2 regions of the Nonomuraea muscovyensis genome follow, and region 1 is predicted to be linked to the other one. Evidence: riboswitches for the same ligand, from Rfam matches in the RefSeq annotation. Region 1 holds a riboswitch; the other holds the start of a gene.
What was found. A riboswitch is a leader RNA that binds a small molecule or an ion and turns the genes downstream of it on or off. The one in region 1 is predicted to bind glycine.

Region 1 (15,234 bases):
GGTCATCGTCAAGCCCGCCGAGTGGACCCCGCTGACCGCGCTGAGGCTGGCCGAGCTGGCCCTGGCGGCGGGCCTCCCCGAGGGGGTGCTCCAGGTCCTGCCCGGGGCAGGGGAGGTCGCGGGCGCCCGGCTGGTCGAGCACCCCGGCGTGGCCAAGATCGTGTTCACCGGGTCGACCGAGGTGGGCAAGGAGATCGCGGCCAAGGCCGCAGCCCAGGTCAAGCGCATCACGCTGGAGCTCGGCGGCAAGTCGGCGAACATCGTCTTCGCCGACTCCGACCTCGACAAGGCGGCGCGGACCGCCCCGTACGCGGTCTTCGACAACTCGGGACAAGACTGCTGCGCCCGCTCGCGGCTGCTCGTCCAGGCCGAGGTCTACGACGAGTTCCTCGACCGGCTCGGACAGGCCGTGCGCGGGGTCAAGGTCGGCGACCCGCTCGACGAGAACACCGAGATGGGGCCGCTGGTCAGCGCCGAGCATCTCGACCGGGTGCGGGGCTTCGTCGACGACGCCCCCTATCTGCAGGGCGCGTGCCCGTCCGGCAAGGGCTACTGGTTCCCGCCGACCGTGCTGACCTCCAAGGTCACCGACCGCGCCTTCACCGAGGAGATCTTCGGCCCGGTCGTGTCCGTGGTTCCGTTCGCGGACGAGGCGGAGGCCGTGCGGATCGCCAACGACACCCGCTACGGCCTGAGCGGCTCCATCTGGACGCGTGACGTCGGCCGGGCCCTGCGGGTGGCCAGGGCGGTCGAGGCCGGCGCCCTGTCGGTCAACTCGCACTCGTCGGTGCGCTACTGGACGCCGTTCGGCGGCTTCAAGGAGTCGGGACTCGGCCGCGAGCTCGGCCCCGACGCCCTGGCGGCGTTCACCGAGACCAAGAACGTCTTCATCTCATCGGAGTGACTCACATGCAGCGTTTGCAGGAGCGCGTCGCCGTCATCACCGGCGCGGGCAGCGGCATCGGGCTCGCCACGGCGCGCCGTTTCGCCGAGGAGGGCGCCCGGGTGGTGTGCGTCGACGTCGACGAGGAGGCCGGCACCAAGGCCGCCGCCGAGGTCGGCGGCCGCTACATCAAGGCCGACGTGACCAGCGAGGCCGACGTCGCCCGGATGTACCAGACGGCGTTCGACTCCTACGGCAGCGTCGACATCGCCTTCAACAACGCCGGCATCTCGCCGCCCGACGACGACTCCATCCTGGAGACCGGGATCGAGGCGTGGCGCCGCGTCCAGGAGGTGAACCTGACGAGCGTCTACCTGTGCTGCAAGCACGTCATCCCGTACATGCAGCGGCAGGGCAAGGGCTCGATCATCAACACGGCGTCGTTCGTGGCCGTCATGGGATCGGCCACCTCGCAGATCTCCTACACCGCGTCCAAGGGCGGCGTCCTCGCCATGTCGCGCGAGCTCGGCGTGCAGTTCGCGCGCGAGGGCATCCGGGTGAACGCCCTGTGCCCCGGCCCGGTCAACACGCCGCTGCTGCAGGAGCTGTTCGCCAAGGACCCGGAGCGCGCGCAGCGCCGCCTGGTGCACGTGCCGATGGGCCGCTTCGCCGAGGCCACGGAGATCGCCGCCGCGGTGGCGTTCCTGGCCAGCGACGACTCGTCGTTCATCACGGGGTCGGAGTTCCTGGTGGACGGCGGGATCTCCGGCGCGTACGTGACACCCCTGTGAGAGTCCTGGAGTCATCGTGAGTCGTCCCGTCATCGGCATCACCACCTACGTCGAGCCCGCCCGGTTCACCGTGTGGGACATGACCGTCGCGCTCCTGCCGTACACGTACGTGGAGCAGGTGGAGCGGGCGGGCGGCCAGCCGGTGCTGCTGCCGCCCGCCGGCCGGCCGGCCGAGTTGGTGGGGCGGCTCGACGGGCTCATCGTGGCCGGCGGGGGCGACATCGACCCCCGCCGGTACGGTGCCGAGCAGCACGAGAGCACCGGCTACCTCCGCCCGGCGCGCGACACGACCGAGTTCGACCTGCTGTCGGCCGCGCTCGACGCGGAGCTGCCCTACCTGGGCATCTGCCGGGGGCTCCAGGTGCTCAACGTGACTCTCGGCGGCAGCCTGCACCAGCATCTGCCCGAGGTGGTCCGCCACACCGAGCACGCCCCGGCCCCCGGCCGCTTCGGCCACCTGCCCGTCTGCGCCACGCCGGGCTCGCGGGTGGCCAAGGCGCTGGGCGCCGAGCCCGTGGAGGTGCCGCACTACCACCACCAGGCCGTCGACCGGCTCGCGCTGGGCCTGACCGTCACGGCCGTGGCCGACGACGGCACGATCGAGGCCGTGGAGCTGGAGTCGCGGCACTTCGCCGTGGGGGTCCAGTGGCATCCGGAGGCCGCCACCGACTGCGCGCTGTTCGAGGCGCTGGTCGCCGCCTGCTGACCGTCGCGGCCGCCCTGGTGGAAGCCGCCGCGCGACAACGACCCCGTCCCGGCACTAGGCTGGCGGCATCACCGGCGACACCGTGCGGGAGAGCGCCCTGGTAGCCATCCAGAGCCCCTGAAGGAGCAAGCCCTCCCCGCAAACCTCTCAAGGCAAAGGACCGCACGGCCGAGGTGACCTCTGGAAAGCAGGCCCGCGGGCCTCGCCGAAGGTGAAAGTCCGGCAAAACTCGGGCGAAGCTCTCAGGCATCCATGACAGAGGGGGAGGATGCTGGCATCCGACCCTGCCCAGAGGTGCGCTTCATGTCACGACCCACACCGCTGCGAGACGTCCACGAGAGTCTCGGCGCCACGCTGACCGACTTCGCCGGCTGGCTCATGCCGCTGCGCTACGGCAGCGAGTCGGCCGAGCACAACGCCGTGCGCAAGGCCGCCGGCCTGTTCGACCTCTCACACATGGGCGAGATCTTCGTGACCGGGCCGCAGGCGGCCGAGGCGCTCGACTACGCCCTGGTGGGTCACCTGTCGGCGGTGGCCGTCGGCCGCGCCCGCTACACCATGATCGTCAACGAGCGCGGCGGCGTGCTCGACGACCTCATCGTCTACCGGCTGGGCGAGGAGGAGTTCATGGTCGTGGCCAACGCCTCCAACTACGAGCTGGTGGCCCGTGAGCTGACCGGGCGCGCCGAGGCGTACGACGCGGTGGTGGACGACCGGTCCGAGCAGTACGCCCTGATCGCCGTGCAGGGGCCGCGCGCCCAGGAGATCCTCGCCACGCTCACCGACGCCGACCTGGCCGGGCTGAAGTACTACGCCGGCCTGCCCGGCCTCGTCGACGGGCGGCAGGCGCTCATCGCGCGCACCGGCTACACCGGCGAGGACGGGTTCGAGCTGTTCGTGGCCGCCGAGGACGCGGTGCCGCTCTGGCACGCCCTGACCGCGGCCGGCGAGTCCGCCGGGCTCATTCCCGCGGGACTGTCCAGCCGCGACACGCTCCGGCTGGAGGCGGGCATGCCGCTGTACGGCAACGAGCTGAACGCGGACCTGACCCCGTTCGACGCGGGGCTGGGCAGGGTGGTGAAATTCGACAAGCCCGGCGACTTCGTCGGCAGGGCGGCGCTCGAGGCGGTCAAGGACGTGCCGCCGCGGCGCCGGCTGGCCGGCCTGGTCGCGCGGGGTCGCCGGGTGCCCCGTCACGGGTACCCGGTCACCAAGGACGGTGCCGTCGTCGGCGAGGTCACCAGCGGGGCCCCTTCCCAGACCCTGGGCAAGCCCATCGCGATGGCCTATGTCGACGCCGGCGCCGGTGAAGGTCTGACCGTGGACATCCGGGGCAGCCACGAACCAGTGGACGTCGTCGAGCTGCCCTTCTACAGGAGGAACAAGTGAGCAACATCCCCGACGAGCTGAGCTACACCAAGGAACACGAGTGGGTGGCCGGGCTCGACGAGTCCGTCAACGTGACCGTGGGCATCACGGCGTACGCGGCCGAGGCCCTGGGCGACGTGGTCTACGTGCAGCTTCCCGAGGCCGGCACGACCGTCCAGGCCGGTGACTCGGTCGGCGAAGTGGAGTCCACCAAGTCGGTGAGCGAGATCTACGCCCCGCTCGGCGGCGAGGTCGTCGAGGTCAACCAGGCCGTCGTGGACGACCCCTCGCTGGTCAACAACGACCCCTACGGCGAGGGCTGGATGTTCCGCGTACGCGTGGAGGGCGACCCCGAGGACCTGCTCTCGGCCGAGGAGTACAAGGCACTCACTTCGGGCGAGTCCTGACCGAACCGCCGGGGCCCGGCCGGGCCCCGGCCCTCATGAAGGGCGCACATCAATGGCGATCAGCGTCTTCGACCTCTTCAAGATCGGGATCGGCCCGTCCAGTTCCCACACCGGCGGGCCGATGGCCGCCGCGCACAGGTTCGCGCGCGGCCTGCACGAGGACGGCCTGCTCGACCGGGTGGCCCGCGTCGAGGCCATCCTGTACGGCTCGCTCGGGCTGACCGGCAAGGGCCACGGCAGCGACAAGGCCGTCCTGCTGGGCCTGTCGGGCGACAAGCCCGAACTCGTGGACGTGGACGGCATCGACGCCCGGCTGGCCGAGATGCGCGCCTCCAGCACGCTCCGGCTGTTCGGCCACCAGGAGATCCCGTTCGTCGTCGGGGAGGACCTCGTCTTCGAGCGGAAGATCTCGCTGCCCGGCCACCCCAACGGCATGCGCTTCACCGCCCGCTCCGGCGACGGCACGGTGGTGCGGGAGAAGGTCTACTACTCCGTCGGAGGCGGCTTCGTGGTGGACGAGAACGCCACCGGGGCCGACCGCATCAAGCCCGACGACACCGTGCTGCCCCACCCGTTCACCACCGCCGAGGAACTACTCAAGCACTGCTCCAACACCGGGCTGTCCATCTCGGCGCTGATGCTGGAGAACGAGAAGGCGTTCGGCCGCACCGAGGCCGAGATCCGCGCCGGTATCCTCAACCTGTGGCGCGTCATGTCCGAGTGCGTCCAGCGGGGCATCGGCAAGGAGGGCGTCCTGCCCGGCGGCCTGAAGGTCAAGCGCCGGGCCAACCAGCTCCACCGCAGGCTCCAGAGCGAGACCGCCGGCACCGATCCGTTGCAGGCGATGGACTGGGTGTCGCTGTTCGCCCTGGCGGTCAACGAGGAGAACGCGGCCGGCGGGCGGATCGTCACCGCCCCGACGAACGGCGCGGCGGGCATCATCCCGGCCGTGCTCACCTACTACTCGCGGTTCGTGCCGCACGCCGACGACGAGGGCGTGATCCGCTTCATGCTGACGGCGGCGGCGATCGGGGTGCTGTTCAAGGAGAACGCCTCCATCTCCGGGGCCGAGGTCGGCTGCCAGGGCGAGGTCGGCTCGGCCTGCTCGATGGCCGCGGCCGGGCTGACCGAGGTGCTGGGCGGCACCCCGGAGCAGGTGGAGAACGCCGCGGAGATCGGCATCGAGCACAACCTGGGCCTGACCTGCGACCCGATCGGCGGCCTGGTGCAGATCCCGTGCATCGAGCGCAACGCGGTCGCCTCCATCAAGGCCATCACCGCCGCCCGCATCGCCCTGCGCGGCGACGGCCGCCACTTCGTCGCCCTGGACAAGGCCATCAAGACCATGCGCGACACCGGCCGCGACATGCTCGACAAGTACAAGGAGACCTCACGCGGCGGCCTCGCCGTCAACGTCATCGAGTGCTAGCGGACGCCTGCCGGGAGGACTGGCGGGAGGACTGCCGGCGGACGTGCAGGCGGACGATCGTGCCGACCTCGTCGTCGCAGACCTCCCGGCGGATGCGGCCCACGATGTCGCGGTCGAGCTTGCCCGCCATCGCGCCGACGTCGGCCGACGGCGGACAGGTGACGGCGACGCGCAGCCGGACACCGTCGCCCACCACGCGCACCCCGGCCCGGCTGAGCCCCTCGACGTCCTTGAGCCCGACGCACAGCATGGCCGTCCCCGTGCCCGACCGGAACCCCCGCCGGCCCCAGCCCAGGCAGATGAGCAGCCAGCGGAGTGTCACCAGGGCCAGCAGCACCATCCCGAGCGCCGCCGCCCACAGCGCCCACGGCTGGTCGGCGATGGCCTCGGCCGTGCGGTCGGGCAGCACCTTCGCCCGCGGCGGCAGCCCCGGCAGTTTGCCCTTGCCGCGCAGCCACATGTAGGCCGCGGCGAGGAGCAACAGCGCGCCCACGACGGCCAGGCCGATCCGGTTGCCCCCGTACTGCCGCATCACCGCTCCCTCCACCGTGACCGCTCGTCCCGCCGCGGCGACCGCCCGTCGGTCTCCCGCCGCATCACCGCGCCTTCCCGCATCACCGCGCCTTCCCGCATCGCCGCGCCTTCCCGCATCACCGCCCCTTCCTGCGCAGGCGCACCACGACCTCTCCCGCGGCGAGCGTGCCCACCCCGGCCAGGCGGTCGCCCACGGCGATACCGACCTGCCTGAGCATCGCGCCCGTGCTCTCCGCCCGGGTCACCACGGCGACCTCGATCGTGCGCCTGCGCAGCCGTACCCGGGCCCGGTCCACGCCCTCGACCTCCTCCGCGACGGCTCGCAGGGTGCGGCGCAGTCCCACCCGGGTGATCCCGATGACGATCTTCGGGTCGGACGTCTCGACCGGCACCAGCCTGCAGCGGCCCGGCAGGACGGCCAGCCCCAGCAGCGTCAGCCCCGCTCCCGCCACCCACAGCGCGGCGAACGGCAGCTCGCTCCACGTGTGCCGGCCCGCCAGTTCCAGGACGCGATCCACCGGCAGCCACCGCAGCGGGCTCCCCAGCAGCGCCGACACCACCTCGGCCGCGGTGCCCGCGAGCACGACGGTCAGGATGAACGCGACCACGGCCCCCGCGGGTGTGCGAGCAGGTCGCAGCGCCCGGGTGGACCGGCGGAGCGGGCTCTCGTCCGCGGCGACGCCGGCACCGGGGAGTATCTGCTGGAACGTGGTCATCACACCGATCAGAGGTACAGGGGCGAGGCGGCCGGGGGTCCCGCCCTCGCCGCCGGTTTGCAGGATCATTACGAGCCATCCGGACAACGTGAACTGCCCTCATGTTCATTTGCCGGATATGCGGATACGCTGCCGATATGGACGACCGCCCGCGCTACGACCGCGCCACAGCGGCTCTCGACCCGCCCTTCGCGATGCTCGACCTCGTCGCCCTGCGCGCCAACGCCGCGGATCTCGTCCGGCGGGCGGCGGGCAAGCCGATCCGGGTGGCGACCAAATCCATCCGCTCCCGGCCGGTGCTCGACCGGATCCTGGCCATGGACGGCTTCCGGGGCCTGATGGCGTTCACGCTGCCGGAGGCGCTCTGGCTGGTCGCCGAGGGGTTCACCGACGTACTGGTGGCGTATCCGACGGCGGACCGGCAGGCGATCACGGCCCTCGCCGGCGACCCCCGGGCGGCCCGGGAGATCACGCTGACCGTGGACTCCACCGAGCACCTCGACCACCTCGACCGCGTGCTGGCCCAGAGCCGGCCCCGCCAGGAGCTCCGCATCTGCCTGGACATCGATGCCGGATATGTGGCCCTCGGCGGGAAGTTCCGGGCAGGTGCGCTCCGCTCCCCCGTCCGCGAGCCCGAGCAGGCCGCCGAGATCGCCGCCGAGATCGCCAAGCGTCCCGGGTTCCGCCTGGTGGGGCTGCTCGCCTACGAGGCGCAGATCGCCGGCGTCGGCGACACGCCACCCGGCAACGCCCTCATCAGCCGGGCGATCCGGATCATGCAGGCCCGCTCGGCCCGCGACCTCATCCTGCGCCGCGGCCGCGTCGTGAACGCCGTCAGCGGGCTGTGCGACCTCGAGTTCGTCAACGGCGGCGGCACCGGCTCGGTCGAGCGCACCGTGCGCGAGAAGGCCGTCACCGAGGTGGCCGCCGGATCGGGGTTCTTCCATCCCCGCCTGTTCGACTTCTACAGCGGCTTCACCGGCCGGCCGGCCGCCCTGTTCGCCCTGCCGGTCGTCCGGCGGCCCGCCCCGGGCACGGTCACCGTGCTCGGCGGCGGCTACGTCGCCTCGGGCCCCGCCGACCCGATGCGCCTGCCGCAGCCGTACCTGCCCGCGGGCCTGCGCTACGCCCCCGACGAGGGCGCCGGCGAGGTGCAGACGCCTCTGCTCGGAGAGGCGGCCTACGACCTGCGGGTGGGCGACCGCGTGTGGTTCAGGCACGCCAAGGCCGGGGAGCTGTGCGAGCGGTTCGCCACGCTCCACCTGGTGGAGGGCGACACGCTCGTGGAGTCGGTGCCGACCTACCGCGGCGAGGGCAAGACCTTCCTCTGACCCGCCGCGACCGCCCGCCGGCCGTCCCCTGCGCCCGCCTCAGCGGCGGCGGCCGCGGCGGCGCAGGAGCGCGACGGCCGCGCCCACCACGAGCACGGCGCCCAGCCCGATCAGCACCGGCGCCAGGTTGGGCGGCTCCTCCTCCCAGAGCCGGTCGGCGTCGGCGCCGTCCCCGGCCCGAGGCAGCGACCGAGGCGCGACGCCCAGCGCGTCACCCACGGACGCCACGAAGTGTCCCGCCCGGGTCCGCACGTCGGCCACCGTGCGTTCGGCGACCCGCTTGGGGCTCACCCGGTCGGCGATGGCGTCGACCGTCTGCGCCAACTCGGCGCGCGTCCGCGCGATCCGCCGCTCCAGCTCGTCGGGATCGGTGTCAGCCATGGATCTCCTCTCGACCACGCTCATGGTCGTCCTCGTCCCCGAGATCGGGACGGGCACACCCGCTCTGGCCGTGATCAGTCTGTCAGGTCGGCACGCCGTACGGCACAGCAGGCGGGCCGGTAGGTTTTGCTGGAAGAACTCTGGAGGGCCCCATGACCGAAACCAAGCTCGCGCCCGGCGACGCCGCGCCCGAGTTCACGCTACCCGCCGCCGACGGAAAGACCGTCGCGCTCGACGACCTCCGCGGCAAGCGGGTGATCCTCTATTTCTACCCTGCCGCGATGACCCCGGGCTGCACCAAGCAGGCGTGCGACTTCCGCGACAACCTGAACCAGTTGACGGCGGAGGGTTTCGTCGTTCTCGGCGTGTCAAAGGACAAGACGGACAAGCTGCTTAAGTTCACCGAACGCGACGCCCTGACGTTCCCGCTCCTGTCGGACCCGGACCTCGATGTCCACAAGACCTACGGCGCGTACGGCACCAAGAAGCTCTACGGCAAGGAGGTCGTGGGCGTCATCCGCTCCACCTTCGTCATCGACGCCGACGGCAAGATCGAGCAGGCCCTCTACAACGTGAAGGCCACCGGCCACGTGGCCTCCCTGAAGAAGAAGCTCGGCCTCTCCTGACCCACCCGCGGGCCCCATTCGCACAAGGTCCACCGATCCGGAATCCCCCACACGGGGAAGGTGAATGAAGCACCGGAGAAATGTCAGTGGCATTTTCTACGATGGGGCCCATGGCGGCTTACCTCAAATACACGCCTGAAATCCTTGCCGAGGCCGCGGCCGGTGCACGTAGCGTGGCGGACATACTCCGCCATCTAGGCATTAAGTGGACAGGCGGCAGCCACGCTCACATCAGCCGGCGCCTGAAGCACTTCGGCATCGACACCTCCCACTTCGTGGGACAGGCTCACGGCAGGGGCAGACCCGCCGCCAACTCCCGGCCCTACCAGCAGATTCTGATCCAGCGTCCACCCGGCTCCATCCGCGAGAAGGCGCCCACGCTGCGCCGTGCATTGCGAGCGGCAGGGGTTCCCCACGCCTGCGCAGGCTGTAGTATTGACGGCACGTGGCAGGGAAAGCCGCTTACGCTCCATGTCGACCACATCAACGGTGACTGGCTCGACAATCGCCTGGAGAATCTGCGCTTCCTCTGCCCCAACTGCCATTCCCAGACCGAAAACTATGCCGGGAAGGGAAAGGCGAAAAGGGGTCGTAGCCCAATGGCAGAGGCGCAGTCTTTAGGTGGCTGTTAGTGTGGGTTCGAATCCCACCGACCCCACACACCCCATTTCCGCGTGACGACCTGCGGTCACGCCCACGGAGGCGAGGTCTCTCCCGACCAAGGAGAGCCGCAGCTGGTGAGGCTCAGAAAAGGCGTGGGCCGGGAGACTCAGGGGACGGGTCGCGCGGCGCTTCCTCTTCGCCGCGCGACCCGACGTCGCGATCATGATCCGCCATCACGATCTCCCTTTACTCGCCCCCCAGCGAGCGCTCCCAATGACAAGGATGCCCAAGGCACCGTAAAGGGCGCGTAAGAGCCGATCTCCCTCTGACGAGGTCACGTAAGACCTGGGTCGTACACCGACTTCCCCCTGAAGGCGGACAAAGCTCGGGCACCGGCTACGTATCGTGATGTTGTGTTCGGCAGGGTACATGAGTGGTCCAAGGGCCACGTCAAGCTGATGGACGCCCTGCGGGTGGCGCCGTTCGTCGGGCTCGTGGTGCTCACGGCCTGGCCGTACGCGGCGAACCCGGCGGCCGGGCCGCCGGGCATGCGGATCGGCCTGGCCGGCTACCTGGCGCTGTCGGCGGCCCTGCTGGCGCCGCTGCTGTGGCAGCGGCGGTGGCCGGTGGCCGCGTTCGCGGGCGTGGCGCTGGTGTGCTTCGGCCAGTGGCTGCTGGAGATCGACCTGGTGCCGGCCGATCTGGCGGTGCTGATGGCGCTCTGGTCCGTGGCGCGCACCCGCGCGTTCCCGTGGGCGCTCGCGGCGGGGCTGATCGCCGAGCTGGGAGTGTTCCTGGTCATCGTGCGCTGGGGCCAGGTGACGTTCAGCATGTTCTTCAGCGGCTCGATCTTCGTCGTGACGGTCTGGCTGACCGGCCTGTACGCCAGCACCCGCCGGCGCTACCTGGAGGGCCTGGAGGAGCGGGCCGAACGCGCCGAGCGCGAGCGCGACCAGCAGGCCAGGATGGCCGCCGCCGCCGAACGCACCCGGATCGCCAGGGAGCTGCACGACGTGGTCGCGCACAACGTCAGCGTGATCGTCGTCCAGGCCGACGGCGCGGGCTTCGCCATCGACCGCGACCCCGAGCAGGCCCGCCAGGCCGTCCGCGCCATCTCCAGGACCGGCCGGGAGGCGCTCGCCGAGATGCGCAGGCTGGTCGGCGTGCTGCGCGAGGGCGAGGCGGACGCCACCGACTACACCCCGCAGCCGGGCCTCGCGCAACTGGAGGAGCTCGTGCGCGGCGCGGGGGTGCCGGCCCGGCTGCGGGTGTCCGGCGCGGCGTGCGAGCTGCCGGAGGGGCAGCAGCTCGTCGTCTACCGGATCGTGCAGGAGGCGCTGACCAACGCGCTCAAGCACGGCGGGCCGGGCGTGCGCGCGCTGGTCGAGCTGGTGTACGGCGGGCCCGACCTGGTGGTGCGGGTCACCGACGACGGCCGCGGGGCCGCGGCGCCGCGCAGCCCCGACGGGCACGGGCTGATCGGGATGAGGGAGCGGGTGGCCATGTACGGCGGCGCCGTGTCGGCCGAGCCGCGGCCGGGCGGCGGGTTCGAGGTGCTGGCCCGGCTGCCGGTGCCCGTGACGAGGGCGGCGTAGTGGCGGGGACGTCCGGAAGCGGAGGCGCGTGGTGATCCGGGTGATGCTGGTCGACGACCAGGAGTTGCTGCGGGCGGGGTTCCGGATGGTGCTGGGGGCCCAGCCCGACATCGAGGTGGTGGCCGAGGCCGGCGACGGCGAGCAGGCGCTGGAGACCCTGCGCGGCACCGAGGTGGACGTGGTCCTCATGGACGTGCGCATGCCGCGCATGGACGGCGTCGAGGCGACGGTCCGGATCCGCGGGCCCAGGGTGCTCATCCTGACCACGTTCGACCTGGACGAGTACGCCTTCGCCGCGGTCAAGGCGGGCGCGTCCGGCTTCCTGCTGAAGGACGTGCCGCCGGCCGACCTGGTCAACGCCATCAGGACCGTGCACGCGGGCGACGCCGTCGTGGCGCCGCGGACGCTGCGGCGGATGCTCGACAGGTTCGCCGCGCACCTGCCCGCCGAGAACCTGCCGGACGCGGCGGAGTTGACGCCGCGCGAGCGCGAGGTGCTGCTGATGGTGGCGCGCGGGCTGTCCAACCTGGAGATCGCAGCCGGGCTGGAGGTCGCGGAGGGCACGGTGAAGACGCATCTGGGCCGGGTGCTGGCCAAACTGGGGCTGCGGGACCGGGCTCAGGTCGTGGCGTACGCGTACGAGGCGGGGCTGATCGTGCCGTTCCATCGGCCGAACGGCTGACCCCGGGTCATCTGGCGTCCTACCCGAAGTCCCTCCTCAGGGCCCAGGGATCGGGCGAAAGCCGCCCCTAGCGTGGTTCGCGTTCCACAAGCACCCAAGGAGTGAACGTGACCCTCACCGAGACGCGGCGCCATGCCCCTCCGGCCGTGGCGGCCAAGGGCCTGACCAAGGTGTACGGCCAGGGCGATGCCCGGGTCCACGCCCTGCGCGGAGTGGACGTGGCCTTCGCCACCGGCGCCTTCACCGCGATCATGGGTCCGTCGGGCTCGGGCAAGTCCACGCTGATGCACTGCCTGGCGGGGCTGGACACCGCGACGTCCGGCACCGTGCACATCGGCGACGTCGAGCTGACCGGGCTGGCCGACAAACAGCTGACGCTGCTGCGCCGCGACCGGATCGGCTTCATCTTCCAGGCGTTCAACCTGCTGCCGACGCTCACCGCCGAGCAGAACATCCGCCTGCCGCTGGAGATCGCGGCCCGCCAGGCGGACCAGGTGCTGTTCGACCGGGTCATCGAGACGGTCGGCCTGAAGGACCGGCTCGGACACCGGCCCACCGAGCTGTCCGGTGGCCAGCAGCAGCGCGTGGCCGTGGCCAGGGCGCTCATCAGCAAGCCACAGGTGATCTTCGCGGACGAGCCGACGGGCAACCTCGACTCGCGCAGCGGCGCGGAGGTTCTGTCGTTCCTGCGCACGTCCGTGCGCGAACTCGGGCAGACGATCGTCATGGTGACGCACGACCCGATGGCGGCCGCGTACGCCGATCGGGTGGTGTTCCTGCACGACGGCGAGCTGGTGTCCGAGCTCGCCGCGCCCACCCCGCAGGGAGTGCTCGACACGCTGATGCGGCTGGAGGGCTGAGGTGCTGAAGACGGCTCTCGCGGGTCTGCGCGCGCACACGCTGCGGCTGCTGCTGACCTCGCTCGCGATCACGCTCGGGGTGGGCTTCATCGCGGGCACGTTCGTGCTGACCGACACCATGAAGGCGGGGTTCGGGCAGCGGGTCACGGCCGAGGCCGACAAGGTCGCCGTGGCCGTGCTGCCGAAGCCGGGCCGGCCCGGCGCCGAGCCGGCCACGCTCCCGGCGAGCCTGCTGCAACGGCTGCGCGCGCTGCCCGGCGTGACCGACGCGCAGGGCCTGACACACGGGCAGGCGCCGCTGCTGGGCAAGGACGGCAAGGCGGCCGGTGACGTGCCGACCTCGGGCGTCTCCGTCGTCCCCGGCGCGCTGAACCGCACCACGATCGTCGCCGGCACCGGCCCCGGCTCCGACGACGCGGCCGCCGTGCTCGACGAGAACACCGCCAAGGCCCAGGGGTTCCAGGTCGGCGACACCATCACCGTGCTCGACCCCGAGGGCGGCAGGCACCCGTTCAAGCTCGTCGGCCTGTTCGACCCCGGCGTGGACCAGAAGCTGGCCTACACCGGCGCCGTCGGGTTCACCCCGGCGACGGCTCAGCGGATGACCGGCACGAAGGGCTTCCACGAGATCGACCTGGCCGGCGCGGACCCGGCCCGGCTCAAGCAGGCCGTGGCGGCCGCCGTGGGCAAGGGGGCCGAGGTGCGGACCGGCACCGAGCTGGCCGCCCTGCTGGCCGCCCAGGCCGGGGTCGAGATCGAGGCGCTGAGCCTCGGGCTGCTGATGTTCGGCCTGGTGGCCATGATGGTGGCCACGCTGGTGATCTACAACACGTTCAACATCCTCGTCGCGCAGCGTACGAAGGAGCTGGCGCTGCTGCGCTGCGTCGGCGCGACCCGCGGGCAGGTGTTCGGTTCGATCCTCATCGAGTCGGCGGTGGTCGGGCTGCTGTCGTCCGCGCTGGGCCTGCTCACCGGTTACGGCCTCGGTGTCGTCACCATGCTGGTCCTGGAGGCGTTCGACGCGCCGCTGCCGACCGGTGCCGGGGTGACGCTGTCGCCGGCGACGATCGTCATCGGGCTGGTGCTCGGCCTGGTGGTGACCGTGGGCGCGGCCCTGCTCCCGGCGCGGACCGCCACGCGGGTCGCCCCCGTCGCGGCGCTGCGCACGCAGGCGGAGGAGCAGACGTTCCGCACCGGCGCGCCGCGGGTGCTGTTCGCCGGGTTCTTCCTGCTGGCGGGTCTGGGCACGACCGGTGTGGGCGCGCTGGTGCTCGAACCCGGGCACCAGGTGTCGCTCTTCGTCGTCATGGGCGGCGGCGCGCTGACCTTCCTGGGCGTGCTGATCCTCGGCCCGGTGCTGGTCAGACCGCTCAGCGCGCTGGTCGGGTGGGTGCCGCGCAGGCTGTTCGGGGTGCCCGGACGGCTCGCCGTGGACAACGCCGGCCGCAACCCCAACCGGGCGGCCACCACGACGGTGGCGCTGACCATCGGCGTGACGCTGATGACGCTCATCTCGGTGGTCACCGCCTCGACCCGGGTGACGCTGGACGCGAAGCTCGACGAGCAGTTCCCCATCGACTACCTGCTGGCCGACCAGACCCGTGAGGCCGTCGTGCCCCGGACGGTCGGCGAGTCGCTGCGGCAGCGGCCGGAGCTGCGCCAGATCGTCCAGATCCGCGGGACGACGGCCACGACAGGCTCCCGGCGGGTGGAGGTGGGCGCCTTCGAGGGGCCCTTCGAGCCCGAGGTGACGGCGGGCTCGCTGCGGGGCCTCCGACCCGGCGAGGTCGCGGTGCGCGCCTCCACGGCCGAGGAACTCGGCTGGCGGGTGGGCGGCACCGTCCCGGTGAAGACCAAGCGGGCCGGCACGGTGTCGCTGGCCGTGGTGGCGCTGGTGGGCGACGACTCGCCGCTGCCGTCGCTCACCGTGGCCCCGGCGCAGTTCGACCGCTACTTCGGGGCGCTGCCCGACTCCAGCGTGCTGGTCAACGTCAGGGACGGCGTCGCCCCCGAGCAGGCGCGCAAGCTGGTGGACGCGGCCGTCGCGGCCCACCCGACGGTCAAGGTGTCGAGCTCGACCGTGGTGCGGGGCGAGTTCGACGAGGCCCTGGACATGTTGTTGATGATCGTCACCGGGCTGCTGGGGCTCGCCGTCCTCATCTCGCTGCTCGGCATCGCCAACACGCTGTCGCTGTCGGTGCACGAGCGGACCCGGGAGTCGGCGCTGCTGCGGGCGCTCGGGCTGACCCGGCCGCAACTGCGCCGGACGCTGTCGGTGGAGGCGCTGGTGCTGGGGCTGATCGGCGCGCTGATCGGCGCGGT
Region 2 (15,234 bases), on a different contig from region 1:
ACCCCGTCCGACCTGCCCCCTACTTCGCGCCTCGCCGCAGCTTGGGGAGTACTGGCCGACGCGCAAGAGCGCGGCGAGGATCCGCACTCTCCGCCTCGCGGCAGAAGAGCCCGCCGCTGTCCCCGGAGCAGCATGTTGCCCCTGAAGCGGAGATGCCGGCGGCGAACCGCCCACTGACGTCGCCGACGGCGTGGTTGAGCTTGGTCACGGTGCCACGCTCTCGTCCGGACGCCTGATCCGGAATGCCCGACCTGGCCGCCGGCAGCGCGACGTCCTGCAGCGAGTAGCCGGGGTCGTACTTCCAGCCGACGCCCGGCGACCGGCGGAACCGCTCCCACTCGGCCGGGTCGGAGACACGCAACGCGGCGTTGGTTGCGCAGGGCCTCGTTCGCCGCCGCGCGGGCGGCGGTGTCGCGGTCCTTCATCGCCTGCGCGACCTTGCGGCCCGTGCGAGGCCCTTTCTGCGTGCCGGCGCGCGCTTATTGCACCAATCGGTTCAGTGTTCTATGGTGAACCACATGGTTCAGCAAGAGGTTCTCGATCGCACGTTCGCCGCCCTCGCGGACGGGACCCGGCGGCAGATACTCATCCGGCTCGGCCAGGGTCCCGCCTCGATCGGCGAACTGGCCGAACCCTTCGGCATGTCGCTCACCGGCATGAAGAAGCACGTGCATGTCCTGGAGAACGCCGGGCTGGTCACGACCGAGAAGGTCGGCCGATCGCGGCGGTGCCGGCTGGGAGCCGAGCGCCTGGAGGACGTCATGTCGTGGATCAGGTTCTACCAGCGCCTGTGGGAGCGCCGGCTCGACGGCCTCGACGCCTACTTCACCCTCAAGAACGCCCCTGAGACAGACACCGAGAAGGAGACCGAGCGATGACGCGGAACGACACCGAGACCATCCAGTTGCGCACGACCCGCGTGCTGCCCGCGACCCCCGAGGAGGTCTTCGACGCCTACACCGACGCCGAGAAGCAGAAGATCTGGTTCAGCATCCTCGACGAGGAGCCCGGCATCGTCGAGATTGAGGTCGACCTGCGCGTCGGAGGCCGGCAGACCGCGGCCTGGGGACCTGACGCCGACAACCTGTTCCGTGAGACGCAGACCTTTGTGGAGATCGACCGCCCGCACCGTCTGGTCACCGAGTCCACCGGCAGCGCTCCGGACGGCATGAGCATGACCACCACCGTCGAGGTCACCTTCGAGGAGCACGAGGGCGGCACCCTGCTCACGGTGGTGCAGAGCGGCTTCCCTGCGCCCGAGGTCCGCGACTTCTTCGTCAAGGAGGTCTGGCCGGGAGCCCTCGACCGGATCGAGGCGTACCTGCGCCGCGCGGGGCAGCCGTCATGACACCAGGCGCCACCCCGCGCGCCCCCGCGCGACTCCCTCGCGGCCGGGCCCCCATCATCGTCGCCGCCACCGTGGCCGTCGCGCTGGTCCTCAACCTCGCCGTCTACGCGGTGGGGCGCGCCCTCGGCGGCGACTTCCGCTTCACCGCCGAGGGCAGGCCCGCCGAGGTGGACGCGACCACCCTCGGCGGCTTCACCGCCGTGCCGCTGCTCATCGGGATGACTCTGGTGGCGCTGCTGTCGCGCGTCTGGCGCTGGGTGATCCTCGCGGCGATGGTCGTGGCCCCGGCGCTCGCACTCGTGACGGTCCCGATCATGACCATCCCCGCCGACCTCGACGACACCAGCACCGTCACGCTGGCGCTGTGCCACGTCGCCCTGGTCCCCGTGACGCTCGCCGGCCTCCTGGCACTACGCGCCTACCGCAGCAGCGGGGCACTCGCACCGGCGCCAGAGTAGGGGCGAAGGGTTCGGCGTGCCCCGTCAGGGGTGACCTCCGGACGGGGCACGGACCACTCGGCCGACGCGCACATGTGCGGCTCGGTCGTCCTGCTGCTCGCCCTGGTCGCTTGCCCTCCGGTTCCTCGCTGTCCTGCGAGTCGGCCGCCTCGTCGTCATGGTCATCGTCCGGTGCTCGGGCAGGCAGTTGAGGAGGTTGACGATCTCGGAGTCGGCGCCGCCCTTACGGCCGGTGTCGTTCGACCGCCAGGTGAGGGAGCTCCGCAGCGCGATGACGGTCGTACCGGGGAGGTCGTCGAGCATCGGTGTTCCCTCGCGGGTAAGACGAAGCCCCGCCCGTGGGCGGGGCTTCCGTCTGGCATCGGTGCCGCTGACGACATTGGCCAAGCGGCGAGATGGCCGAGCAGCGCCGCGCTCTGCTCGTCGGTGAGCTCGTCGAGCGCGGCCACGTCGTAGGGCTGCCGCACCCACCATCCGTGACTCGCTGCGACAACTCAGCGACTCTGTGCTATGAAGGCTGCGGTACGGTCCGCTCGCCAACCGACAGCAAAGGAATGCCATGACCAGACTCATCCTCCGCAGCGCCTTGACCACCGCCCTTGTCGTGGCCGGCGCGATTCTCCCCTTCGGCGTGGCCGCTGCTGACGCCTGGGACGACATCGAGATCGTGAGCGGCCCGGCCGAACCACTCAATGGATACATCGATCAGACGTCCGTCATGCTGCAGCACATGGTCGACTTGCTGGGTCGCGGGGTCCCCGGCCCGTAGGGCGATCCCTTCGACGAGCAACGCCTCTGACCCAAGGGCCATCAGGCTCCCCGCCACCTCCGCTTGGAGCGGCAACCTCCGCCTCCTGCTCCAAGCGGCGACGCTCCATCTCGCCCCGCGCCGCCCGATAAGCCGCGTTCGGACCGCACCTGTTTCACAGGTGCCGGTGCCCGGGTCAGGTGTCGCGGCCCAGGCGCAGGCGCACCTCGGCGGCTAGGGTCTCGTCCTCGTGGTCCAGCCCGTACGCCCACACCTGGCCGGCGTCCTCGTCGCGGCCACGCAGGGGCAGCGTGCGGGCCAGCAGCTCGATGGCGAGCGCGCCGGTGCCGGCGTCGGCGCCGTCCTCGACGGCGCCCGCGAACTCCGCGCACGCCAGCTCCAGGTGCGCGATCCCGAGCTGGACCCGCAGCCGCGGCACCGACTCGGCCGGGGCGACGGTGAGCGCGTCGAGGAGCAGGTCGGCCGCCTCCCCCGCCTGCCCGCGCTCCAGGAGCAGGTCGGCGAGCTGCTGGGCGGCGTGCGCGGCCAGCTCGGAGTCGCCGGCGGTGTCGCCGGTCGCGAGCGCCTGACGCAGCGCCTGCTCGGCCTCGCCGTCGTTGCCGGCCTGTATGGCGAGCCGCGCCAGCGCCAGGTGGGCCAGCGGCAGGTAGGCGGGCGTGCCCACCCCGAGCACCGCCTGCCAGGCGCCCCGCGCCTGCTCGGCCCGTCCTTCGCGCTCGAAACCCTGGGCGAGGTGGCAGGCCGCCTGGGCGGCGAACTCGGGATGCCCGGTGGCGAGCGCGGCCCGGGCGGCGGCGCGGGCGCCCTCGACGTCGCCCCGCTCCTCCAGGACGACGGCGAGGCCGACGGCGGCCTGCGCCCGGTCGGGCCCGTGGGGGTCGGCGGCGAGCTCGGTGAGGATGGCCGCCGCGCCGTCGAGATCGCCCTGCTCGGCCAGGCGGCGGGCGGTGTCCAGAGGCGGGGTCTCCAGCTCTGAAGATGTCACGAAAGGCTCCCCTTCGGCGGCGATCGCCCCGAGCCTAACGAGTTCTGACGATCATGTCTGCCTGCTTGCCGGGGAAGGTCTGGGACATCCGTTTGCGAACATCATCCTACGCTGCGTACAGTGTTCGCACAGCGAGCGCACCGTGCGCTCCAGCGGAGGAGTGATCATGAACGACGTGACCCACGACCATGACGGCACCGGGCAGGCGGCCGGTGACCGGGGCGCGAGCGGCTCGGGCGGCGAGCACTTCCCCGTGGCCCGCTGGCAGGCACGGCTCGACGAGCTGCGCGCCGCCCACCACGTCCCCGGAGCGACGCTGGCCGTCCTGACCGGCGGCCGGATCCACGAGTTGGCCAGCGGCGTCCTGCACCGCGGCACCGGAGTGGAGGTGAGGCCCGGCTCGATCTTCCAGTCGGGCTCGATCGCCAAGGTCTACACCGCCACCCTGGTGATGCGGCTCGTCGACGAAGGGCTGCTGCGCCTGGACCAGCCGGTCGCGGAGGTGCTGCCCGAGTTCGGCACCCCCGACGAGGAGGCGACCAGGACGATCACCATCCGCCGGCTCCTCAGCCACACCGGCGGGCTGACCAACGACTTCACCCACGACTCCGGCCGCGGCGACGACTGCCTGGCCAGGTACGTCGAGGCCGCCCGCGGGGTGCCCCTGGACTGCCCGCCCGGCACCGCGCTGTCCTACGGCAGCCTCGGCTACGTCGTGCTGGGCCGGGTCGTCGAGGTGCTGACCGGCCTGACCTGGGACCAGGCGCTCAAGGAGCGGCTGTTCGCCCCGCTCGGGCTGGAGCACTCCATGACGCTGCCCGAGGAGGCGCTGCGCTTCCGCGTGGCCATGAGCCACCTCGGCGAGGCCGGCCGGGACCCCGACCCGGCCCCGGCCTGGGACCTGATGCCCCGCTCGGCCGGCCCGTACGGCAGGGTGCTCATCAGTGCGGGCGACGTCGCCCGCTTCGCCCGGATGCACCTCGACGGCGGCACCGCCCCCGACGGCACCCGTGTCCTGTCGGCCGAGGCGGTCGCGGCCATGCAGCGCCGCGAGGCCGACGTCCCCGACAAGTGGACGGTCAGCGCCGACGGCTGGGGCCTCGGCTGGACCCTGTACGACTGGGACGGCGTCACCGGCTACGGCCACGACGGCGCCGCCATCGGCCAGTACGCCTACCTGCGCGTCGTCCCTGGGGCGGGCGTCGCCGTGGTGCTGCTGACCAACGGCGGCGCCGCCCGCCGGCTGTACGCCGACCTGTTCGGCGAGCTGCTCGCCGAACTGGCCGGCGTCACCATGCCGCCCCCGTTCGGGCCGCCCGCGCAGCCGCCCGCCGTGGACCTCACCCCGCACCTCGGCACCTACCGGCGCGAAGGCGTCGTCATCACCGTCAGCCGGGGGGACGACGGCGCCGCCCGGCTGAGGTACGAGTTCGTCGACGGCATGAAGGACTTCTCGCCACCCCTGGAGGCGGACCTGACGCCGGTGTCGGAGGCGGTGTTCGCCGCCTCCGGAGCCGGCTCGCCCTTCGGCGAGGACCACATGCCCGTCGTCTTCGCCGCCCTGTCGGACGGCACGCCCTGCGTCTACGTCGGGATGCGCGCCACCCCCAAGGTGGCCTGAGGTCAGTCCTCGTACGCCTCCAGCGGCGGGCAGGAGCACACCAGGTTGCGGTCGCCGTAGGCCTGATCGATGCGGCGCACCGGCACCCAGTACTTCCCGTCGCGCAGCGCGGGCACCGGGTAGGCCGCCTCGGTCCGGGTGTAGGGGTGGGGCCACTCGTCGGCCGCGACGGCCTCGGCGGTGTGCGGGGCGTTGCGCAGCGGGTTGTCGGAGCGGTCGTACTCGCCCGACGCGACCTTCGCGATCTCGCCGCGGATGGCGATCATCGCGTCGGCGAACCGGTCGAGCTCGGCGAGGTCCTCGCTCTCGGTCGGCTCGATCATCAGCGTGCCGGCCACGGGGAACGACATGGTCGGCGCGTGGAAGCCGTAGTCGATGAGCCGCTTGGCCACGTCGTCGACCGTGACGCCGGTCTCCTTGGTGATCGGCCGCAGGTCGACGATGCACTCGTGGGCCACCAGCCCGCCACGCCCGGTGTAGAGCACCGGGTAGTGGGGGGCGAGCCGCCGGGCGAGGTAGTTGGCCGACAGGATGGCCTGCTGGGTGGCGGCGGTGAGGCCGTCGGAGCCCATCATGCGGATGTAGGCCCACGAGATCGGCAGGATGCCCGCCGAGCCGTAGGGGGCCGCCGAGACCGGGCCGACGCGGTCGGACGTCGCCGGGTCCGCGGAGCCGTCGCGCAGCGGGTGGCCGGGCAGGTAGCCGGCCAGGTGGGCGCGGACCGCGACCGGGCCGACGCCGGGCCCGCCGCCGCCGTGCGGGATGCAGAACGTCTTGTGCAGGTTGAGGTGGGACACATCGGCGCCGAACTCGCCCGGCTTGGCCAGTCCGACCAGCGCGTTGAGGTTGGCCCCGTCGACGTACACCTGGCCGCCCGCCTCGTGCACCTTGGCGCAGATCTCGGTGATGGTCTCCTCGTACACGCCGTGCGTGGACGGATAGGTCACCATGATCGCGGCCAGGGCGTCGCGGTGCTTGGCGATCTTGGCGTCGAGGTCGGCCAGGTCGACGTTGCCGTCGGAGTCGCAGGCCACGACGACGACGCGCATGCCGGCCATGACGGCGCTGGCGGCGTTGGTGCCGTGGGCGGACGACGGGATGAGGCACACCTCGCGGGCCGCGTCGCCGTTGGCGCGGTGGTAGGCGCGGATGGCCAGCAGCCCGGCCAGCTCGCCCTGGGAGCCGGCGTTGGGCTGCAGGGACACCGCGTCGTAGCCGGTGACCTCGGCCAGCCAGTCCTCGAGAGTGCTGATCAGCTCCAGGTAGCCGGCCGCCTGCTCCTCGGGCGCGTACGGATGGATGGCCGCGAACTCCGGCCAGGTGATGGGCTCCATCTCGGTGCTGGCGTTGAGCTTCATCGTGCAGGAGCCGAGCGGGATCATCGACCGGTCGAGCGCGATGTCCTTGTCCTGCAGCCGGCGCAGGTAGCGCAGGATCGAGGTCTCGGAGTGGTGGCTGTGGAAGACCGGGTGGGTCAGGTAGGCCGACTCGCGGGCCAGCGCCGCGGGCAGCCGGTCGAGCCCGTCGTCGGCGAGCAGCCCGGCCAGCTCGTCACCGGCGACGGCCGGCCGGTCGAGGGCCTCGCCGAACGCGGCCAGCACCCGCTCCAGGTGGGCGGGGGTGGTCGTCTCGTCACAGGCGATCGAGACGTGGTCGTCGTCGGCCCGCCACAGGTTGACGCGCCGCCCGGCCGCCAGGCGGACCACCTCGGCGGCCTTGCCGGGCACCCGGGCCAGCACGGTGTCGAAGAACTCGCCGTGCACGACCTCGACCCCGCCGCGGCGCAGCGCCTCGGCGAGCGCGGCGGCGTGCCGGTGGGTGCGGGCGGCGATCCGGCGCAGGCCCTCGGGCCCGTGGTAGACGGCGTACATGCCCGCGATGACGGCGAGCAGCACCTGGGCGGTGCAGATGTTGCTGGTGGCCTTCTCGCGGCGGATGTGCTGCTCGCGGGTCTGCAGCGCGAGCCGGTAGGCGGGGTCGCCGTCGGCGTCCACGGACACGCCGACCAGGCGGCCGGGAAGCTGCCGCTGCAGGCCCTCGCGCACCGACATGTAGGCGGCGTGCGGGCCGCCGAAGCCGAACGGCACGCCGAAGCGCTGCGACGAGCCGATCGCGATGTCGGCGCCCAGCTCGCCCGGCGCCGTGAGGAGGGTGAGCGCCAGCAGGTCGGCGGCGGCCACCACCAGCGCCCCGGCGTCGTGCGCGGCCTCGGCGACGGCGCGGAAGTCGCGCAGCCGGCCGGAGGCGCCCGGGTACTGCACGAGCACGCCGAAGCACTCGGGCAGGTCTCCGTCGAGGGAGTGCTCCACCAGCGTGATGCCGAGCGGCTCGGCGCGGGTGGCGAGCACCGCCTTGGTCTGCGGCAGCGCGTCGGCGTCGACCACGAACACGTCGCTCTTGGACTTGCCGGCCCGGCGCGCCAGCGTCATCGCCTCGGCGGCGGCGGTGCCCTCGTCGAGCAGGGACGCGCCGGCCACGTCGAGGCCGGTCAGGTCGGCGACGACGGTCTGGAAGTTGAGCAGCGCCTCCAGGCGGCCCTGCGAGATCTCGGGCTGGTACGGCGTGTAGGCGGTGTACCAGCCGGGGTTCTCCAGCAGGTTGCGGCGGATCACGGCGGGCGTGACGGTGTCGTGGTAGCCCAGGCCGATCATGGAGGTGAAGACCTCGTTGCGCCCGGCCAGGTCGCGCAGCTCGGCGATCACCTCGGTCTCGCTCGCGGCGGCGGGCAGCTTGAGCCGGTCCTTGGCCCTGATGGCCTCCGGGACGGCCACGGCCACCAGGTCGGCCACGGACTCGAAGCCCACGGCCTCGAGCATGCGCTGCCGCTCGGGCTCGGACGGGCCGATGTGCCGGGTCGAGAACGGCGGGGCTGACAGGTCGGTCATGGAAGATGCCTCCCGAGGCTGTGGAGACCGGCGCCAGGGCGCGGGCGTGTGCCGGATCTCCCCCTCTGTCATCTCGACCTGAGAGCTTCACCCGCAGAGGGCTTGCACCGTCGGTGAGACGCGCCTGGCGGGCGCGGCTGCTTTCCAGAGTCGCCTCACCCGAGCGGTACAGGTGCCTGAGAGATTCCGGGGAGGGTTGCTCCTTCGGCGCCCCCTGGGACGTGCCCGGGGACTCTCCCGCACGGGGTCGTCAGCCTTGCGCTCTCCAGGTTACTACCCCAGGCGGCGCGCCCGTCGCCGCTGGGCCAGCTCGTCAGCGGGGTGGTCGGCCGGGACGCTGTCCGCGACCGCCGCTCGTTCCCCCGGCAGCTCCGCGAGGCTGCCCTCGACCTCCCGCCAGACCCGGCCGAGCGCGATGCCGAACACGCCCTGACCGCCCTGGAGCAGGTCTATCACCTCGTCGGCCGAGGTGCACTCGTAGACGCTGACGCCGTCGCTCATGAGCGTGATCTGCGCGAGGTCGGCCACCCCGCGATCACGCAGATGCTGCACGGCGGTGCGGATCTGCTGCAGGGACACCCCGGTGTCGAGCAGGCGCTTGACGACCTTGAGCACCAGGATGTCGCGGAAGCTGTAGAGCCGCTGGGAACCCGAGCCCTGGGCGGCTCTTATCGTGGGCTCCACCAGAGCGGTGCGCGCCCAGTAGTCGAGCTGCCTGTAGGTGATGCCGGCAGCCGCGCAGGCCGTCGGGCCACGGTATCCGATGTCCGCCGGCAACGCCGTCGGCTGCTCGTCGAAGAGCAGGCCCTGCTCCCCGGCACGCTGCCGGGCGCTCTCGCGCCGCACCGAATCTTCCTGGCCGGCTGTCTTTCCCTCGCCGCTGCTGACCGCCACGCGGACCTCCGGCTTTCTCTCATCCCGTGGCCTGATCTGGGGGTTCGTAAAAGGGCGACCACGGGTTTCACTTGCACCGTAGGACCGTGACCATGCTCAGTCAACGATCCGGCTCGGCGCGTCGTGAAGCGTAAATGCACTGAAATACCTACCCCGCCCTGCCGAAGTCTTCGGGCGTGATCGTGTCAAGGAACTCCCTGAACTTCTCCACCTCGTCCTCCTGGTCGTCGGGGATGATCACTCCGGCCTCCTGGACGACCTCCTCGCTGGCGAAGATGCGCGCCCCGGTGCGCAGGGCGAGCGCGATCGAGTCGGACGGCCGCGCGCTCACCTCCACCCCGTTGGAGAACACCAGGTCGGCGAAGAAGATGCCGTCGCGCAGGGCGACGATGTTGACGGCACGCAGACCGACACCCAGGGCGCTCAGCACGTCCCTGAACAGGTCGTGCGTCAGCGGCCGCGGCGGCGGCTCCTCGGCCTGGGCCAGCGCGATGGCCGTGGCCTCGGTCATGCCGATCCAGATGGGCAGGAACCGCTCCCCGTGTGCCTCCTTGAGCAAGACGATCGGCTGGTTTGTGGGCATTTCAACGCGTACGCCCACGACCTCCATCTGCAACACGGGCTGCTCCGTATTCGACTGGCCGGTGGCCCGGCACAGGTCATTGGTGGTCCGCTTCTGCAATTCAACGTAACACCCGGCAGGCCCCGAATGTCCCGCCGGAGGGGCCCGGTCCGGCTCGGCCGTCCGGCACCCCCGGAGGCTCGGCCGCGCGGCACAGCGGCGGCGCGGCCGCCCCCGGCCGGGCGGCTCATCCTCCCAGGACGGTGCGCACGCCGATGCGCACCAGCGCGGCGTGCAGGTCGAGCAGCAGCGTGGAGGCCTCCCGGGCCACCTCGTCCGCCTCGCCGATCGCGCCGGGCGCGCGCCGTTTGAGTATCGGCGCGACGGTCTGCTCGACCAGCCCCGCCTCACGCTCGGCCGCCGCCTTGACGGCGCGCAGGTGACGGGCGTGCAGGCCGAAGCGGGCCAGCGCGCCGACGGTGCGCGCCACCTCCAGCGCGTCCTGGTCGTAGCGCCTGGCGCGGGCGGCGAGCAGGCCGTAGTCCTCCAGCTCGGTGAGCGTCCCGTCGTCGATCCCGGCCGCCTCCAGCAGCTCGGCACGGCTCAGCCGCACCTCCTGCGTCTCCTGCGCGCCGGGGACGGCGCGGGGGCGGCCGAGCTCCTCGGCCATCCGATCCTTGATCACCCGCAGCGGGAGGTAGTGGTCGCGCTGCTCGGTGAGGATGTAGCGCAACTGCTCCACGTGCAGGTGGGTGAACTTGCGAAAGCCCGACGGGCTGCGCTCGGGCTCGATGAGCCCCTCACCCTCCAGGAAGCGGATCTTGGAGATCGTGACGTCGGGGAACTCGCCCTGCAGGAGGGCGAGGACCTCCCCGATGCTCATGTGCGAGCGTGCCGCCTGCGAACTCATGCGCCGCCGGCGCTCCGCATGAGGAACAGGAGACGGAACTTGCCGATCTGCACCTCGTCGCCGGAGTGCAGCGGCACCTCCTCGATGCGCTCGCGGTTGACGTAGGTGCCGTTGAGGCTGCCCACGTCGCGCACGGAGAACTGGCCGCCCCGGTGACGGTAGAACTCGACGTGGCGGCGCGAGACCGTGATGTCGTCGAGGAAGATGTCGCTCTCGGGATGGCGCCCGGTGGTGGTGAGGTCCTTGTCGAGGCGGAACCGGCTGCCCTGGTTGGGGCCCCTGGTCACCGTGAGCAACGCCGTGCCCGGCGGCAGCTGTTCGACCAGCGCCTGCTCGGCCAGCAACATGTTGCCGGTCTCAGCCTCGTACGCCTCGATTCCCGCGACGGAGATCGTCGATGTCGTGTCGGCGCTGACCTCGGGCCTGGTCAGCGGAGACCCACAACGGGAACAGAAACGGGCATCCTCGGGGTTGGCGTGCCCGCACTGCGTGCAGTAGACGCTCGGCATCGATCGGCTCGGCCTCCTACCGCGAAGACGCGGCGACGGTGCTCGGGGCGCGCCTCGCTTCGCTCTTCAAGTTTGCGAATGCCGCAACTTACGCTGCTGAACGGCAAAGGTCAAGGCGGGGCGCTGGACGACGGGTTCGGACGGTGACAAAGTTACCGCCGCCCGAGCCCGCAGGTCCATGCCGCCGCGCCTTTACACGATACGATCTTGCACGGCTCTATGCGAACCCCTGCACCCCGTTACGGAGGGTGACATTCCTCTCAGAGGCTCGTCCGGGGAGCTCAGCCGGCCGCCTGTTCGACGACGCGGGCCCAGCGTTCGAGGAGCGCCTGGGCGGTGTCGACGTCCTGAGCCTCGGCCCACAGGTCGGTGACGGGCTCGGTGGCGGCGGGCAGGATGAGCACCCAGCTTCCGTCGTCGCCGGTCACCCGCACCCCGTCGGTCGTGTCGATCCGGTGCCGCCCGGGTCCCGCCTCGACGGACTCGATGACCGAGCGCATGACGGCTCCCTTGGCCGCCCACCGCGTCGGCACGGTGCGCTTCAGCAGCCGCGCCAGGGGGATGCGGGCGTCGATCTGGCTGAGCGAGAGCCGGGTGCGGGCGACGAGGCCGAGCAGCCGCATGAACGCTGCCAGCCCGTCGACGGCGGGCGAGAACTCCGGCACCACGAAGCCGCCCCTGCCGTCGCCCGCGAAGATCATGTCGTGGTCGGCGGCGGCCGAGGTGAGCGCGTCGAGCGTGGTCGGGGTCCACCGCACCTGGACGCCGTGGAAGCGGCAGACCTGCTCGGCGACCCTGGTCGTGGTGACGGGCAGCGCCACCCGGCCGCCCCGGCGTTCGGCGGCCACCAGGTCGAGCACCACGAGCAGGGCGCGTTCCTCGCCGATGAGCTGGCCCATCTCGTCCACGAGGGCGATGCGCTCGCCCACGGGGTCGAAGCGGACGCCGAAGGCGGCCCGGGAGGAGCTGACGAGCTCCGACAGGCGTTGCAGGTCGCGGCGGCGCTCGGCGAGCGTCTCGGTGGGCGAGGTGTCGTCGAGGCGGGCGTTGACGGTGAGCACGTCCACGCCGACCCGGCCGAGCAGGGTCGGCAGGACGAGCGAGGAGGTGCCGCCGGCGCAGTCGACGACGACCTTCATGCCGTCGATGCCGGTCATGTCGATGCGGCGCAGCAGCTCGTGGGTGTAGTCCTCCACGACGCGGGCGGGGTAGTTGAGCTCGGCGATCTCGCCGGGGAAGGCACGGCGGAACTCCTGCCGGGAGAAGACCCGCTCCAGCTTGCGCTGGGCGGCGGCGGGCAGGTCGGCACCCCGGTCGTCCATGATCACGATGTCGGCGCTCTGCGGGTCGCCGGCGGTGGTGCGCAGCGCGATGCCGCCGGCGACGGACTCGCGGGCGGTGTGGAAGCGGGCCACCGGCAGCGGGGCGGCCTCCAGGTCCAGCACGTTGATGGCGCTGGCGGTGAGCGCGCTGATGACGGCCCGCTTGAGCGCCCTGGCGGCCAGGGAGGAGTCGCGGGAGGTGACGACCTGGGCGCCCTTCTTCAGGGTGGTGGCGTACGCGCTGGCCAGCCTTACGCACAGCTCGGGGGTGATCTCGACGTTGACCAGGCCGCTGACGCCGCGCGGGCCGAACAGGCTGCGCTGGCCGCGCGACTCCCAGATGACGCTGGTGTTGACGACCGCGCCGGCCTCGATGGTCTTGAACGGGTAGACCCTGACGCCGCTGGAGATGTACGCCTCGGACTCGATGACGCACTCGTCGCCGATGACGGCGTCCTCCTCGATGCGGGCGCCGGACATCACGTCGGTGCTCTTGCCGATGACGCAGCCGCGCAGGTGGGCGCCGGGGCCGAGGTAGACGTTGTCGTGCACGACGGCCCGGTGCAGGAAGGCCCCCTCGCGCACGACCGCGTTGTTGCCCAGCACGGTGAACTCCCGCAGCTCGGCGCCCGCCTCGACCTTGGCGTAGTCGCCGATGAGCAGCGGCCCCTTGAGCACCGCGTCGGGGTCGACGGAGGCCGACTCGGCGACCCAGACGCCGGGCGAGAGCTCGAAACCGCCGAGGTCCAGCCTGACCCGCCCGGACAGGGCGTCGGCATGGGCCTTGAGGTAGCTCTCGTGGGTGCCGACGTCCTCCCAGTAGCCGTCGGCCACATAGCCGTAGATGGGGGCGCCGGCATCGAGCAGCCGGGGGAAGACGTCGGCCGACCAGTCGACGGGCTCGCCGCCGGCGACGTGGTCGAGGACCTCGGGCTCCATGACGTACACGCCGGTGTTGACCGTGTCGGAGAAGACCTGGCCCCAGGTGGGCTTCTCCAGGAAGCGCTGCACCCGTCCGGTCTCGTCGACGATGATGATGCCGAACTCGAGGGGGTTGGGGACGCGTTTGAGCCCGATGGTGACCAGGGCCGAGGTCTCGCGGTGGAAGCGGACCATGTCGGTCAGGTCGATGTCGGTCAGCGCGTCGCCGGAGATGACGAGGAACCTGCCGTCGCGCAGCCGGTCGGCGGCGTTCTTGACGCTGCCGGCCGTGCCGAGCGGGATGTCCTCGGTGGCGTACTGCAGGTTCATGCCGAGCTCGTCGCCGTCGCCGAAGTAGTTGCGCACGAGCGCGGCGAGGAACTGCAGGGTGACGACCGTCTCGGTGACGCGGTGCCGCTTGAGCAGGCGCAGCACGTGTTCCATGATCGGGCGGTTGGCTACGGGGAGCAGGGGTTTGGGCTGGTTGGCCGTCATCGGCCGCAGCCGGGTGCCCTCGCCTCCCGCCATGACGACCGCCTTCACACGATCACTCCTTTGTGGTCGCAGTCACGAGCCGGCGCACTTGTACCACATACAGTGCCCCTGCCCACCAGTACAGACCTGTTCCCCACAGAGCGAAGGCCCATCCCGTGATTCGCGCCAGGTCGGCGTACCAGCCGGTGTGGGAGGCGAGGAAGAGCAGCGGGAAGGCGTACATGAGGTTGAACATGGCGGCCTTGCCGAGGAAATGCACCTGGAGTGCCCGGTAGCCGTGCCGGCGGAGGACGGGGATGAAACAGGCGACGAACAGTTCGCGGCCGAGGATGACGGCCACCAGCCACCAGGGGATGACGTCGCGGATGAGCAGCGCCAGGATCGTGGCGAAGACGTAGAGCTTGTCGGCGGCCGGGTCGATGATCCGGCCCAGCTTGCTGGTCTGGTCGAACGCGCGGGCGATCTTGCCGTCGAGCCAGTCGGTGAACCCGGCGACCGCGAGCACGGCGACCGCCCAGCCGTCGGCCTTCGGCCCGAGGACGAGCCAGAGGAAGACGGGCACGCCGAGAAGTCGCAGGAAGCTCAGCAGGTTGGGAACCGTCCAGATCCGGTCCTCGGCGGAAGTTTCGCTCACGCAGCAGACCCTACTGCGTCACCTGTGGCTCCAGGCGGCCCCGGCCGGGCCGTCTCCCAGGCCGTCTCCCGCGCTGTCCCCGGCGCCGTCTCCCGGCGCCCCTTCCCGCCTCCCCGAAGGTCCCCACCGGCCTCCCGGGGGCGGGCGGGGGCTGGTGGGTGAACGGGCGCGGGTGATCGACGACCGCGGGTCAGGCGCGCAGGAAGGAGTGGGTGCGGGCCAGCGGCTCGAAGCCGAGGCGCCGGTAGAAGTCCTTGGGCCAGTCGGCGTCGTCGGCCACCAGGAAGACCAGGTCGTTGCCGGCCGCCTCCGCCAGCAGGGCCGTCATGAGCGTGCGCGCGTGCCCGCGGCCGCGGTGGCGGGTGCCGGTGTGCACGCTCTCGATCTGGGCCACCCCGTCGTGCACGTACAGGTCGGCCCTGGCGGCGATCCGACCGTCGGCGTCGCGTACGCCCCGGAACTGCACCACGTCGGCGCCGCGCAGCCGTTCGCCGACGCGCAGCGCGAGCCCTTCGACGACGGTCTCGCCGGCGTCGGGCAGCAGCTCGCGCCAGTCGTGGCGCAGCACGGGCAGCAGTTCCTCCAGGGTGAGGTGCTCGGCCGGCGGCGGGTCCTGCGGCGGCCGGCCGCGGAACACCATGATCAGGTTGGTGTCGTGGGCGTAGCCGGCGGCGGCGAAGGCGGGCGCGTAGGCGGCGCCGAGCACGTCGTCGTCCACGCACACGTACCGGTGGGCCCGGCCGGCCAGCACCTCGTCCGCCATCCGCAGCACCTCGCCGGCCGCCGGCGCCTCCCCCGCGCCCGGCGACGTCTCGCCGCCGATGGCCGGAGCGGTGCCCGGCGGGCGGATGATCAGCCTGTTGTCGTCGTACGAGCCGGGGTAGCGGTCGTTGAGCACGGCGAAGCCGCCACGCTGCTCGA

Region 2: linked by a shared signal. The riboswitch ahead of gcvP (aminomethyl-transferring glycine dehydrogenase) and the one ahead of gcvT (glycine cleavage system aminomethyltransferase GcvT) in region 1 are both predicted to bind glycine.

What each region holds. Positions count from the first base shown of each region.
Region 1 covers NZ_JACHJB010000004.1:884,281-899,514, forward strand. Annotated here, with positions in the region: gene FHU36_RS41860 (aldehyde dehydrogenase family protein) at 1-904, shown strand, start outside; gene FHU36_RS41865 (3-oxoacyl-ACP reductase) at 910-1,674, shown strand; gene FHU36_RS41870 (gamma-glutamyl-gamma-aminobutyrate hydrolase family protein) at 1,691-2,380, shown strand; glycine riboswitch at 2,456-2,553, shown strand; glycine riboswitch at 2,554-2,649, shown strand; gene gcvT (glycine cleavage system aminomethyltransferase GcvT) at 2,684-3,769, shown strand; gene gcvH (glycine cleavage system protein GcvH) at 3,766-4,155, shown strand; gene FHU36_RS41885 (L-serine ammonia-lyase) at 4,208-5,584, shown strand; gene FHU36_RS41890 (hypothetical protein) at 5,571-6,116, opposite strand; gene FHU36_RS41895 (DUF6286 domain-containing protein) at 6,235-6,834, opposite strand; gene FHU36_RS41900 (amino acid deaminase/aldolase) at 6,972-8,165, shown strand; gene FHU36_RS41905 (DUF3618 domain-containing protein) at 8,205-8,546, opposite strand; gene bcp (thioredoxin-dependent thiol peroxidase) at 8,699-9,172, shown strand; gene FHU36_RS47015 (HNH endonuclease) at 9,283-9,804, shown strand; tRNA gene FHU36_RS41920 (tRNA-Leu) at 9,758-9,830, shown strand; gene FHU36_RS41925 (sensor histidine kinase) at 10,189-11,370, shown strand; gene FHU36_RS41930 (response regulator) at 11,402-12,052, shown strand; gene FHU36_RS41935 (ABC transporter ATP-binding protein) at 12,160-12,912, shown strand; gene FHU36_RS41940 (ABC transporter permease) at 12,914-15,234, shown strand, end outside.
Region 2 covers NZ_JACHJB010000002.1:88,383-103,616, reverse strand. Annotated here, with positions in the region: gene FHU36_RS16870 (CGNR zinc finger domain-containing protein) at 1-1, shown strand, start outside; gene FHU36_RS16865 (hypothetical protein) at 20-361, opposite strand; gene FHU36_RS16860 (ArsR/SmtB family transcription factor) at 519-878, shown strand; gene FHU36_RS16855 (SRPBCC family protein) at 875-1,348, shown strand; gene FHU36_RS16850 (DUF6069 family protein) at 1,345-1,806, shown strand; gene FHU36_RS16845 (hypothetical protein) at 1,831-2,109, opposite strand; gene FHU36_RS16840 (hypothetical protein) at 2,366-2,575, shown strand; gene FHU36_RS16835 (tetratricopeptide repeat protein) at 2,751-3,560, opposite strand; gene FHU36_RS16830 (serine hydrolase domain-containing protein) at 3,727-5,181, shown strand; gene gcvP (aminomethyl-transferring glycine dehydrogenase) at 5,184-8,066, opposite strand; glycine riboswitch at 8,221-8,316, opposite strand; gene FHU36_RS16820 (MerR family transcriptional regulator) at 8,340-8,960, opposite strand; gene FHU36_RS16815 (bifunctional nuclease family protein) at 9,109-9,579, opposite strand; gene ftsR (transcriptional regulator FtsR) at 9,770-10,405, opposite strand; gene FHU36_RS16805 (double zinc ribbon and FHA domain-containing protein) at 10,429-10,941, opposite strand; gene FHU36_RS16800 (mannose-1-phosphate guanyltransferase) at 11,223-13,727, opposite strand; gene clsA (cardiolipin synthase ClsA) at 13,732-14,313, opposite strand; gene FHU36_RS46340 (GNAT family N-acetyltransferase) at 14,504-15,234, opposite strand, start outside.